2 regions of the Microbacterium sp. NPDC058342 genome follow, and region 1 is predicted to be linked to the other one. Evidence: riboswitches for the same ligand, from Rfam matches in the RefSeq annotation. Region 1 holds a riboswitch; the other holds the start of a gene.

Region 1 (5,948 bases):
ATCCGGATCGTGCGTCACCGTGATCACCGCGGAACCCTCGTCGTCGCGCAGCGATGCGAGCATGGCGACGAGCTCCTGCCAGGTGCGCGCGTCCTGACCGAAGGTGGGCTCGTCGAGCATCAGCACCTGCGGGCGGGTCGCGAGGGATGCCGCGACCGTGAGACGTCTCTTCTCACCGCCCGACAGCGTGTACGGGTTCGCTCGGGCGAGCCGGTCCAGTCGCAGGCGCTGGAGCAGTTCGTCCGTGCGCGCAGCGATCTCGGCATCCGCGAGGCCGAGCGAACGGGGCCCGACCTCGAGCTCGTCCTGCACGGTCTTCGACAGCAGCTGGTGCTCGGGCTCCTGGAAGACGGTGCCGATGCGGGTGAGCAGCTGCCGTGACGCCCAGCGGATCGGCTCCGGCCCCGCGCCGGCGGCGAGATGATCGGATGCCGTGACCCCGCCGGCCGCGGGTGGCAGGAGTCCCGCGAGGGTCAGCCCGAGCGTCGACTTGCCCGCACCGTTCGGGCCGGTGATCGCCAGCACCGACCCCGACCGCACCTCGAGATCGATGCCGTGCGCGACGGTCGCGCCGCGCACGCGAGCGACCGACAGCTCCGCGGCGTGCAGCAGCTGCGGCCCGGGCGCGGACGCCGGAGCGGGTGGGAAGCGGGGCGGATGCCCTGGCACCCACACCCCGGCCTCGGCCAGCCGGGCGCCCTCGTCGACGAGCACGCGATCGGGATGCCCGTCCGCGATCACACCGCCCCCTCCGATCACGATGACGCGATCGATCAGCGGGAGCCACACGTCGAGACGGTGCTCGACGACGACCAGCGTGGTGTGCTGCGTGCGCAGCATCCGCTCCACCGCTTCCCTGACCTCGACCACCCCGTCGGTGTCGAGATTCGCGGTCGGTTCGTCGAGCAGCAGCAGTCCCGGCTGCATCGCCAGCGAGCCGGCGAGCGCGAGGCGCTGCTTCTGCCCGCCGGACAGCGCCTTGGTGGGCCGATCCAGGGGAACGTCGAGACCGACCGCGTCCAGTGCCGACCCGACCCGGCGCCAGATCTCCGCACGCGGGACGCCCAGGTTCTCACAGCCGAAGGCCACGTCATCGCCGACGCGGGCGAGGATGACCTGCGAATCAGGATCCTGCAGCACGAGCCCGACGCGGCCGCGCGCCGAGGCCGCAGGCATCCCTCCGATCAGCAGCTCCCCTTCGGCCTCGCCCTCCTCGTCGCCGCCGAGCACGCCGGCGAGTCCGTGCAGCAGGGTCGACTTGCCGGCGCCGGAGGCGCCGAGCAGCAGCACGCGCTCGCCCTCCTCGATCCGCAGCGACACGTCCCGCAGCGCCCACGCGAGCCGGCTGGAATGCCGCCATCCCCAGCCGCGCGCCTCGACCGCGAGCGGCCGGTTCCCGGCGGATGCCATGTCAGACGCGCGCCCGGACCTCACGGCCCGACCCGAAGCGGTCCAACGCGCCCGTCGCCGCGAGACCCCGGGTCAGGAGCCAGCCGAGCAGTCCCGCGAGCACGGCGCCGGAGAGCACGGTGCAGATCATGTAGACGGTGGTGAACGTCGCATCCGATCCGGCGAACCAGAGGATCATGTTGTTGATCCCGCCCGCGAGAGCGGCGCCGGCTCCGGCGAGCACCGCGACGGGCAGCGTCCATACCCGGTAGGCGAAGAGCAGGAAGATCAGTTCGGCGCCGAGTCCCTGCACGAGGCCGGCCTCGATCGTGAGGAACCCTCCCCACTGCGCGCCCGCGAGCGCAGAGACCACGGCGGCGATCGTCTCGACGTAGATCGCGGCGCCGGCCTTGCGGATCACCAGGCCGCCGAGCACGCCGGCGATCAGCCACGGGCCGTCGAGCAGTCCCTGGACGCCGGGCATCAAGGGTTCGAGCAGGGCCTTCGGCCCGAGGTACCCGAAGTTCCAGGCGTAGAACAGGAATCCGCAGGCGACTCCGAGGACGCTGGCGACGACGATGTCGACGACGCGCCAGCGGAGGGCGCCGGGGCGGAGGAATCCGGCGCGGACGGGCGCGGATGTGGACGTGGGTGCGGACGTGTTCATAGGAACTCCTCCCTGCGCCGGCATGATCCGGATCAGGTTCGACGGTCGAAGCGCGGTTCGCTTCCTCTCAGCCCGGCACGCCGGACTCCCGTGGTGATGACCTCGATCATAGTCCGGTGAGTGCTTGGTAGCGTAGGTCGGGTGACTGTCTCCCCCGAGTCCACGCGTGCTCTCACGCGCCGATCGCTGCGCGAGCGGTCTCGCGCGCACGGCGAGCAGGCAGACGACGGGCAGGAGACGTCCGTCGCCGACGGGTCGCAGGACACGTCGGCGGCCCCGGACGGCGCGGTTCCCGTCGCCCCGGCGCGGGACGACGATACTGACCTTGTGGATGTCGACGACGAGACCACGGTCCCCGAGACCGGTCCGCCCCGCGGACGCGCCGCCGACCCCGCCGACGCGGCCCCGATCGCCGCGACCGCCCTCTTCGGCCCCGACGAGGGCGAAGCCCCGCCCGAGTCCCTCTCCGAGCCGCACTCCGACGGCGACTCGAATCCCGAGGTGCACGACGAGCGCGAGCCCGTCCGGGCCTGGGCCGACGAGACGCATCCGACGACGGCACTGACCTGGCTCGACCCGCGACGGGTGGCCGTCGCGGACGCGGCGGATGCCGAGGCGTCGGATCTCTTCGCGGGAGCCCGCCTGACACCCGGCTGGCGGCGCCCCCGGGTGCTCTTCCCCGTCGGCATCGTCGCGGCGCTCTGCGCTTCGTACGTCGCCACGACGCTGCTGTGGCCGCTGCACGAGGTCCCGCCGACCATCACGGCCACGCAGGTGGAGATCGATCCCGCTCCCGCCGCGACCGCAACAGCTCCCGCGCAGGGCAGCGCGGCGGTCGCCGTGGAGGGCATCGCGCCGCTGGCGTCGACCACCTCGCAGGACGAGATCGCGAGCATCACCAAGGTCGCAAGCGTCCTGATGGTGCTCGACGAGCTGCCGCTCGAGGTCGGCGAGCAGGGCCCGAGCTTCGCGTTCACCTACGCCGACTCCCGTGACTACTGGAGCTACCGTCGCGCGAACCAGTCCTCGCTCGACGTGCCCGTTGGCGCGAGCCTGACCGAGTACCAGATGCTGCAGGGCATTCTGCTCGGCTCCGCGAACAACTACATCGACCGGCTTTCCGACGAGCTCTGGGGCTCCGACCGCGCGTTCGCCGCAGCGTCGGCCACGTGGCTGAGGGACCACGGCATCTCCGGCGTCACGCTCGTGACGCCGTCCGGATTCGACAGCGGCAACGTCGCCACACCCGCGGGCCTGGTCCAGCTCGGCGAGCTGGCGATGAAGAACCCCGTCTTCGCCGAGATCGTCGGCACGAGATCGGCGGAGATCCCCGGCGTGGGCACGGTCACCAACACGAACGGGATGCTGAAGGACGCCGGCGTCGTCGGTGTGAAGACCGGCACGCTGTCGCACTGGAACCTGCTCACCGCCAAGGAGGTGCAGGTCGGCGAGAACACGGTGCGGCTCTTCGCCGCCGTGCTCGGCCAGGACAGCAACAAGGCGCGCCTCGCCGTCACCCGCTCGCTGTTCGCCGAGGTGGAGGAATCCCTCGCCGAGCAGCCCGTGTCGGTGCCGGCTGGAACCGTCGTGGGTCAGGTCACGACCGAGTGGGGAGCCGAGGTGGACGTCGTGACGGACGCCGATGCCCGCGTGGTGCTGTGGAACGGCGCCTCCGCGACGGCGACCGCCTCGCTCGATCTCGGCGCCAGGACGACCGCAGGCGCGGAGGCGGGCACGCTCACGGCCGAGGGCCCGATCGACTCCGCAGAGACGTCGGTGTCGCTCGCCGACGACGTGCCCGCGCCCAGCCTCTGGTGGCGCCTCACCCATCCGCTCGAGCTGTTCGGTCTCGACAAGGACTGAGTCGGCCTCGGCGATGACCGGGCCGGGCATCGACGTGGACGGCGCGCCGACCTCGCCCGCCGAAAGACGCCCGCCCCCGAGCGGGGACGGGCGTCTCTGGGACAGCGGGTCAGGCCCGGCCGGTGTCGGATGCCGTCGACTCGACGGAATCGGCGGCCACCGTCTCGTTCGTGGGCTCGGCATCCTCGTCGGATGCGCCGTCCTCGGCGTCTCCCGTCACCACGACCGGCATCGAGCCGGTGAGGGCCTCCTCCGCGTCGATGTCGGTGGCGGCCTGTTCGAACTGCGACTGGTACAGCCGCCAGTACGCGCCCTGGGCGGCGATCAGCGAGTCGTGATCGCCCTGTTCGACGATGTCGCCGTGCTCCATCACCAGGATGAGGTCGGCATCACGGATCGTCGACAGACGGTGCGCGATCACGAACGAGGTGCGTCCCTTCCGCAGGGCCGCCATCGCGTGCTGCAGCAGCAGCTCGGTGCGGGTGTCGACCGCGCTGGTGGCCTCGTCGAGGATGAGGATCGACGGCTGCGCCACGAAGGCACGGGCGATCGTGATCAGCTGACGCTCGCCGGCCGAGACGTTCGAGGCGTCCTCGTCGAGGACGGTGTCGTACCCCTCGGGCAGCGCGTGCACGAAGCGGTCCACGTACGTCGCCTTGGCCGCTTCGATGACCTCGTCATCGGTCGCGGTCGCCTTGCCGTAGCGGATGTTCTCGCGGATGGAGCCGGCGAACAGCCAGGGATCCTGCAGGACCATGCCGGTGCGCGAGCGCAGCTCGTCGCGGTCGACGTCGGCGATGTCCTGCCCGTCGAGCAGGATGCGCCCCGAGCTCAGCTCGTAGAACCGCATGATCAGGTTCACGAGCGTGGTCTTGCCCGCGCCCGTCGGACCGACGATCGCGACTGTCTGCCCCGGCTCGACCCGGAAGGACAGGTCCTTGATGAGCGGTCGGTCCTCGCTGTACGAGAAGGCGACGTGCTCGAACTCGATGACGCCCTTGCCCTCGGGCACCTTCGGGGCGTCCTCGGCATCCGGATCCTGTTCGTCGGCATCCAGGAAGTCGAAGACGCGCTCGGCCGAAGCCGTGCCCGACTGCACCACCGCGGCCATGCCGCCCAGCTCGCTGAGCGGCTGACTGAACTGCTGCGAGTACTGGATGAAGGCCTGCACGTCGCCGAGGCGCAGGTTTCCGCCTGCCACCATCAGGCCGCCCAGCACCGCGATGCCCACGTAGGTGAGGTTCCCGACGAAGGTCATGGCGGGCATGATGATGCCCGACAGGAACTGCGCCTTGAAGCTCGCCTGGTACAGCTCCTCGTTCTCGGACTGGAAGCGGTCGAGGGCGTCCTGCTCACGGCCGAAGACCTTGACGAGCGCGTGGCCGGAGAAGGCCTCCTCGACGCGGGCGTTGAGACGGCCGACCTTGCGCCACTGCGTGCCGAAGGCCTTCTGCGACCGCGGCCCGATGACGCCGAAGATGACGCCCATCAGCGGCAGGGACACCAGTGCGACGAGAGCGAGCTGCCACGAGATCGAGAACATCATGATCAGCACGCCCACGACCGTGAGCACCGACGTCAGCGCGCCCGAGAGGGACTGCTGCATCGTCTGGGTGATGTTGTCGATGTCGTTCGTGACGCGCGAGATCAGCTCGCCGCGCTGCACCTTGTCGAAGTACGACAGTGGCAGGCGGTTGATCTTCGCCTCGACCGCCTCGCGCAGGCGCCACATGGTGCGCACCATGATCACGTTGATGACGTAACCCTGGATCCAGCTGAGCAGGGCCGAGACGATGTAGATCGCCATCACCGCCATGATGATCCAGCGCAGCGCCTCGAAGTCGACGCCGTCGCCCACCGCGAAGTCGGCCATCGCGCCGACCATGTTCGCGTAGTCGTCCTGGCCCGCGCCGCGCAGGATCTCGACGACCTCGCTCTTGGGCGTGCCCGCGGGCAGGCCGGGGAAGTCGCCGTTGGGCAGCCCGAGCTGGATCGAGATGAAGCCCTCGTAGACGACGTTGGTCGCTTC
Region 2 (5,948 bases), on a different contig from region 1:
GCTCCCCGTCTGCTGCCGCAGCCGCCGTCACGACGTAGCCGATGGCTCGTTCCGTGGCGATCGCGAAGCCGGGGTCGGCGTACGTCGCCAGCCACGAGGCGTACGGATGTCGCGGATCGGACGCGTACGCGCCGAAGTCGCCGGCGTGCAGCCGGCGTCCCAGATCCGTGTACAGCCAGAAGCACGGCAGGACCGCCGCGATCAGCACGGCGTAGTCACCGGAGAATGCGGCGGCGCGCAGGTGGTCGAGGTAGGCGGCGTTCACCGCGCTCGGCTCCGCGGCGAAGGTCGCTGCCGAGATCCCCGTCTCGGGCGTCAGCCAGGTGGCGTGCAGCTCGAGCTCACCGGCGATCGAGCCGTGCGAGGACTCCGCCCAGAAGCCCTGCTCCTCGGCGGTGGGGGCGAGGCGGGCGGCCTCTGCCAGCACGCGCGCGTACTCGCGCAGGTACAGGGCGTCCTGGGCGAGGTAGGTCAGGAACAGCTCGCGATCGAGCGTTCCGTCGGCGAGGGCGCGGATGAACGGGAGCTCATCGATGTCGCGCCGGATGCCCGCGATGCCCCGCCACCAGTCGGAGCGGATGTCCGCGGCACTCGGCGCCGTCTCGAGCCCACCGCGTCGCCACAGCCCGGCGAAATGGTTGACGGGTCCGTGTCCGCGCCCCACGTGCAGCTCGTCGCTCGAGCGCAGCGCCTCGCGCAGCCAGGCGCGGGATCCACCGACGGCTTCTGCGGGCGACTCGCCGCGCGCCAGACGGGTGGCGAGCGCCGAGGACAGCGAGCATCCGGTGCCGTGCGTGTTCGCGGTGTCGATGCGGGGGCCCGGGAACTCGACGATCGCGCCGCGTCCGACGAGCGCATCGGGGGCGTCGGCGCCGTCGAGGTGGCCGCCCTTGACGAGCACCCGCGCATCGATCGCGCCGGAGAGCACGGATGCCGCGGCGAGCGCATCCTCCCAGTCGCCGAACTCCCGGCCGGTCAGCACGCCGAGCTCAGAGAGGTTCGGGGTCACCACATCGGCGCGACGCAGCAGGTCGCCCAGCGCCTGCTCGGCCTCGGCGTCCAGCAGCCGGTCGCCGCTGGTGGCGATCATCACGGGGTCGATGACGACGATCGGGGGACGCACGGTGTCGAGCCAGCTGGCGACGGCGCGGATGACGTCGGCGTTCGCGAGCATCCCGATCTTCACCGCGTCGATGACGACGTCGTCCGAGATCGCGTCGAGCTGCTCGCGCAGGAACTCGGCCGGCGGCACGTGCACGGCACGGACCCCCTGCGTGTTCTGGACGGTGAGAGCGGTGATCGCCGCCATGCCGTAGCCGCCGTTCGCGGCGATGGACTTCAGGTCCGCCTGGATGCCCGCACCGCCGGACGGATCGCTGCCCGCGATGCTGAGCACGCGGGGAATGCCCGCGGCACGCCAGCGGCTCACGAAGTCGGCGGCTCGCTGCGCGGGATCCTCGGCCGCGCACAGCGCCGAGACGACCGCGAGTCCCGCCGCGCCGGCATCCCGCAGCTCCTCGGTGTCGTCGATGCCCACTCCGCCGATCGCGACGCACGGCAGCGGGCTGGCGGCGGCGAACGCGCGGAAGCCGTCCACCCCGAGTGCCGGCGGGTGGTCGGGCTTGGTGCTGGTCGGGCGGATCACGCCGACCCCCAGGTAGTCGACGGTACCCGCAGGAAGCGCGAGCACGGCCTCGAGGTGCTCGGGACTGTTGGCGGTGAGGCCGATCAGCGCATCGGGTCCGAGCTCGGCGCGGGCGCGGAGCACGGATGCGTCGCCCTGTCCCAGGTGCACGCCGTCGATGCGGGCGCCGGCCGCACGGGCGGCGAGCGCCGCGTCGAGCCGGTCGTTCACCATGAGCAGCGCGCGACCGTCGATGACCTGCGACAGCTCGATCAGCCGAGCCGCGGTCTCGGCATCCGTCGCCTCCTTGTCGCGCAGCTGCACGATGCGGGCGCCGCCGTCGACGGCCAGGCGCACGGTCTCGGACACCCCGCGGTCGCCGCACAGCATCCGGTCGGTGACGAGGTACAGCGAGAGGTCGGCGTTCACAGTGCCTCCGCCTCGAAGCGGGCGGCGGCGATGTCCTCGGGCTGCAGGCCGGCGAGGTCGTCGAGCAGTGCGACGGCGAAGCTGCCGGGTCCTGCGGAGCGCGCAGCCGCGCGCTCCGCGGCGATCGTGTAGAAGAGGCTCGCCGCCGCGACGGCGGTCAGGGCATCCGCTCCGGTGCCGCGGGCGGCGCCGAGGAAGGCTGCCATCACCGCCCCCAGAGCACAGCCGCCGCCCGTCACCCGGGTGAGCAGTTCGTCGCCGTTCGCGAGCCGCAGCACCCGCTCTCCGTCGGTGAGGAGATCGACGCGACCGGACACGGCCACGACGCTGCCGTGCCGGTGCGCCAGTGCGCGTGCGGCCTCGGCTGCGGCATCCGTCGTGTCGGTGGCGTCGACACCGCGACCACCGGCGCTGAGACCGGCGAGCGCGAGGATCTCGGAGGCGTTGCCGCGGATCGCGGTCGGGCGCTGCTGTGCGAGTTCGTGCGCGAGCGCCGTGCGGATCGGCAACGCCCCGATCGCGACGGGATCGAGCACCCACGGCGTGCCTGCGGCGTTCGCGCCGGCGACGGCTTCGAGGCTCGCCGCCCGCTGCTCGGGCGTCGGAGTGCCGAGGTTGATGAGCACGCCCGAGGCGATGCCCGCGAACATCCCGGCCTCGCCGACGATGTCGACCATCGCCGGGGCCGCGCCGACGGCGAGCAGCACGTTGGCGGTGAAGCCGGTGACCACCGCGTTCGTGATGCAGTGGGTGAGGGGCGGGCCCGCGCGCAGCGCCCTCAGCAGGTCGGCCGCCTCGGTGGCGAGGCCGGGGGCGGATGCAGGACGCAGAGGATCGCTCATTCGCGACATCCCTTCGCTAGTACGAACTAGATCAGGTTCGACGGGTCTGTTCTCAGCCGCGGATGCGGCACCCCGTGTCACTGATCGCGAGTCTAGCGAAGGACGTCGGTCGTCGGGTCGGCTCAGTCGTCAGCGGGATCGACGTCGGCCGGCACGAGCTGTCCGATGAGCTCCTGCTCCTCCGCACGGGTCAGTCCCGCGCGGCGCTCGCGATCGAGCCCGCGGGCGCGCTCGTCGTGGAGCACGCGCCGGATGGTGTCGTCGATCGGCGTGAGGCGACCACCGGATGCCTTGTACGCGGTGTTGTCCCGACGGGCGAACCCGGGCATGTCCGCGGGGAGCCACAGCGGCAGGGAACGCTCTCCCATCCAGTAGTCCACGCCGTGCCCGCGCAGCCAGTCGTCGGAGGCCTCGAGGAGCTCGCCGGTGTGGCCGGCGGCCGAGCGGATGCGGCGCAGCACGTCGACGAGCGGGTGAGCGTCTCCGATCGCGTTGACGATCCCCTGCCTGCTGCCGCTCACCAGCAGTTCGGCGACGTCGTCGACGTCGATCACCTGCGTGTACCTGTCGGCGAGGGTGGGGACGAGTACAGGCTGGTTCCCGGCGCGGTCGAACGCCGCCGCCCAGTACCCGAAGCGGTCGCTGGGATCGCCTTCCCCGACGATCAGGCCGGGCCGGACGATGAAGGCCCGCTCCCCCAGCGCGCTCACGGCCTGCTCCGCGGCGACCTTCTCCGCGCCGTACTCGTACTCGTCGCCCTCCTGCGCGGGCTCGTGCAGTGCCCCGGATTCGTCGAGCCCGAGGGTCGTGTCGTCGGAGTACGCCGACATCGACGAGACGTAGGTCCAGTGCGCTGTGCTCGCACCGAGCGCCGCGACCGCCTCGCGCACGTGCCGCGCCCGGGAGGAGATGTCGACCACCTCGTCCCAGTGCTGTTCGCGCAGCCGGTCGTACACGGCCGGATCATCGCGATCCCCGCGCAGCAGCACCGTCCCGTCCGGCGCGGGACGTCCGCCCCGCGCGAGGCAGGTCACCTGCGCCCCGGCATCCCGCCACTTCCGCGCGATCCGCCCCGACAGCCACCCGGTTCCACCGAGCACCAGCACCTGAGTCATGACGCCATGACAGCATCCGGACGCTCCACAGGGAAGGGCTTCCGCTGTCAGCGGATGCGACCCCGCTCCCGCCGAAGGACGGGACTCACCACGGCATCGGACGGTCCGGCCCGCGACGGCTGTCGTCGGGCATGTGCGGAAGGTGCTCGCCGCCGGCGCGGATGCAGAGCCAGCGCAGTTCGCCCGGGCTGTCCGGCAGTGCCCGCCAGGTGCGCCACACGCCCTGACCCACACGCACGACCGTGCCCTCCTCCACGTCGACGACGTCGTCGTCCAGCCCCATCTGGCCGCGTCCGGCGAGGAACACGTACAGCTCCTCGACCTTCTCGTGCACGTGCCAGTAGCCGGCTTCCTCACCCGGGACCAGGGCGTTCGCCGTCATGCCGATGTACTGCATGGTCAGCTCGTGGTCGACGACGCGGCGGCCGTCGCGCGAGCGCGCCTCATCGAATCCGCCATGGAACGCGCGCCAGTCCTGCAGCGCGCCGATCTCGGTCACCTGGTAGTCGCTCATCGCATCTCCTTCTCTTCGGATCCGTTCTCGGCATGCTCGGCCTCGCGGGTCCAGCTGTGCGCACCCCGGCGGTACACCAGCCGCAGATGGTCGCGGTCCTGCGCACCCTGCCAGAACTCGATGCGCTCCGGAACGACGCGCCAGAGCACCCAGTCTCCGGCGGCGACCCCGGCGCGGGCGGCGGGCGAGCGAGCGGCGAGATCCGCCGCGGACTCCGCTGCGGTGGCCTCGTGCACACTGCCGCGCACGCGCACCGCGCGGACCAGCGGCTGCCACCAGAAGCTCAGCGCCGCAGCAGGCCGGGCGGCGAGCTGCACGCCCTTGGCAGAGCGTCGATGCCCGGCGAAGCCCCAGCCGGCATCACCGAAGTCCTTCAGGATCAGAGTCCTCGCATCCGGCAGACCGTCGGAGTCCACGGTCGCCAGCGTCATCGCATGCGGCTCGGCGACGCCGCGTGCCACGGCATCCGCCAGCCAGTCCCGGAAGAGCACGACGGGATCGGCCGGGGCCCCAGCAGGGTCGAATGCCGGGGCGTCCCCGGAGAGCGTGCGCAGGCTGCGCAGCCACGCGGCGTCGGTCATGACCTCGAGCCTACGCAGTCGCCGCCGCATCCCGGTGCGGAATGCGGCGGCGATGCAGGCGGATCAGTCGCGGATCGCGGCGCCGAAGCGGTCGGTCGCGACCGCGACTCCGGCGAGCTTGGCCTCGGTGGCCTCGGCGGCGGTCAAGGTGCGGTCGGACGCCCGGAAGCGCAGTGCGAAGGTGAGACTCTTGGAATCCTCGGCCACGCCTTCGCCCCGGTAGTCGTCGACGAGCGCCGCCGACTCGAGCAACTCGCCCGCGCCCTCGACCAGCGCGGCGCGCACGTCGGACGCCGGCACAGCGACATCCACGACGAGCGAGACGTCCTGCGTCGCCGCGGGGTACGTCGACAGCGACTCCACGACCACGCGTTCCCCCGCAAGGGTGAGCAGGCGGTCGAGGTCGAGCTCGAGCACCACGGCGCGGCCCGGCAGATCGGCATCCGCGGCGACTCGCGGGTGCAGCTCGCCGACGTAGCCGATCTCCTCGCCGCGCACGCTCAGAGCGCCGGCGCGCCCCGGGTGCAGGGCGGCGCGCTGCGTCTGGGCCACGTCGATGTCGACGCCGGCCGCGACGCCGATCACCTGCACGGCGTGCAGGGCGTCGCCCAGGCTCGCGTGCTCGGCGGCACGCCCGGGCTGGCGCGGCGTGACGTGGCCGGTCAGCAGCACCGCGATGTTCCGCGGCTGCGGCGGGATGGCCGCGTTCAGCTGCGCCAGGGTCTCATCGCTCGGACGCTGCGCGAGCGGCGGGACGGAGTCGGTGCCGTAGGTCACGCCCGCCTCGGGGGTGAACACGAGTCCCGTCTCGAAGATCGCCAGGTCCACCAGACCGCGCGAGAT

Evidence for each region. A riboswitch is a leader RNA that binds a small molecule or an ion and turns the genes downstream of it on or off. The one in region 1 is predicted to bind thiamine pyrophosphate.
Region 2: it holds a riboswitch for thiamine pyrophosphate, as region 1 does, so the genes downstream of both, thiM (hydroxyethylthiazole kinase) here and ACFWHT_RS11220 (ECF transporter S component) in region 1, are expected to answer to the same signal.

What each region holds. Positions count from the first base shown of each region.
Region 1 is NZ_JBHXID010000002.1:269,895-275,842, reverse strand. It holds gene ACFWHT_RS11225 (ABC transporter ATP-binding protein) at 1-1,410, opposite strand, end outside; gene ACFWHT_RS11220 (ECF transporter S component) at 1,412-2,056, opposite strand; TPP riboswitch at 2,049-2,158, opposite strand; gene ACFWHT_RS11215 (D-alanyl-D-alanine carboxypeptidase family protein) at 2,198-3,919, shown strand; gene ACFWHT_RS11210 (ABC transporter ATP-binding protein) at 4,029-5,948, opposite strand, start outside.
Region 2 is NZ_JBHXID010000003.1:240,016-245,963, reverse strand. It holds gene ACFWHT_RS14985 (bifunctional hydroxymethylpyrimidine kinase/phosphomethylpyrimidine kinase) at 1-2,053, opposite strand, end outside; gene thiM (hydroxyethylthiazole kinase) at 2,050-2,895, opposite strand; TPP riboswitch at 2,887-2,980, opposite strand; gene ACFWHT_RS14975 (NAD-dependent epimerase/dehydratase family protein) at 3,018-4,010, opposite strand; gene ACFWHT_RS14970 (cupin domain-containing protein) at 4,096-4,524, opposite strand; gene ACFWHT_RS14965 (pyridoxal 5'-phosphate synthase) at 4,521-5,105, opposite strand; gene pheT (phenylalanine--tRNA ligase subunit beta) at 5,169-5,948, opposite strand, start outside.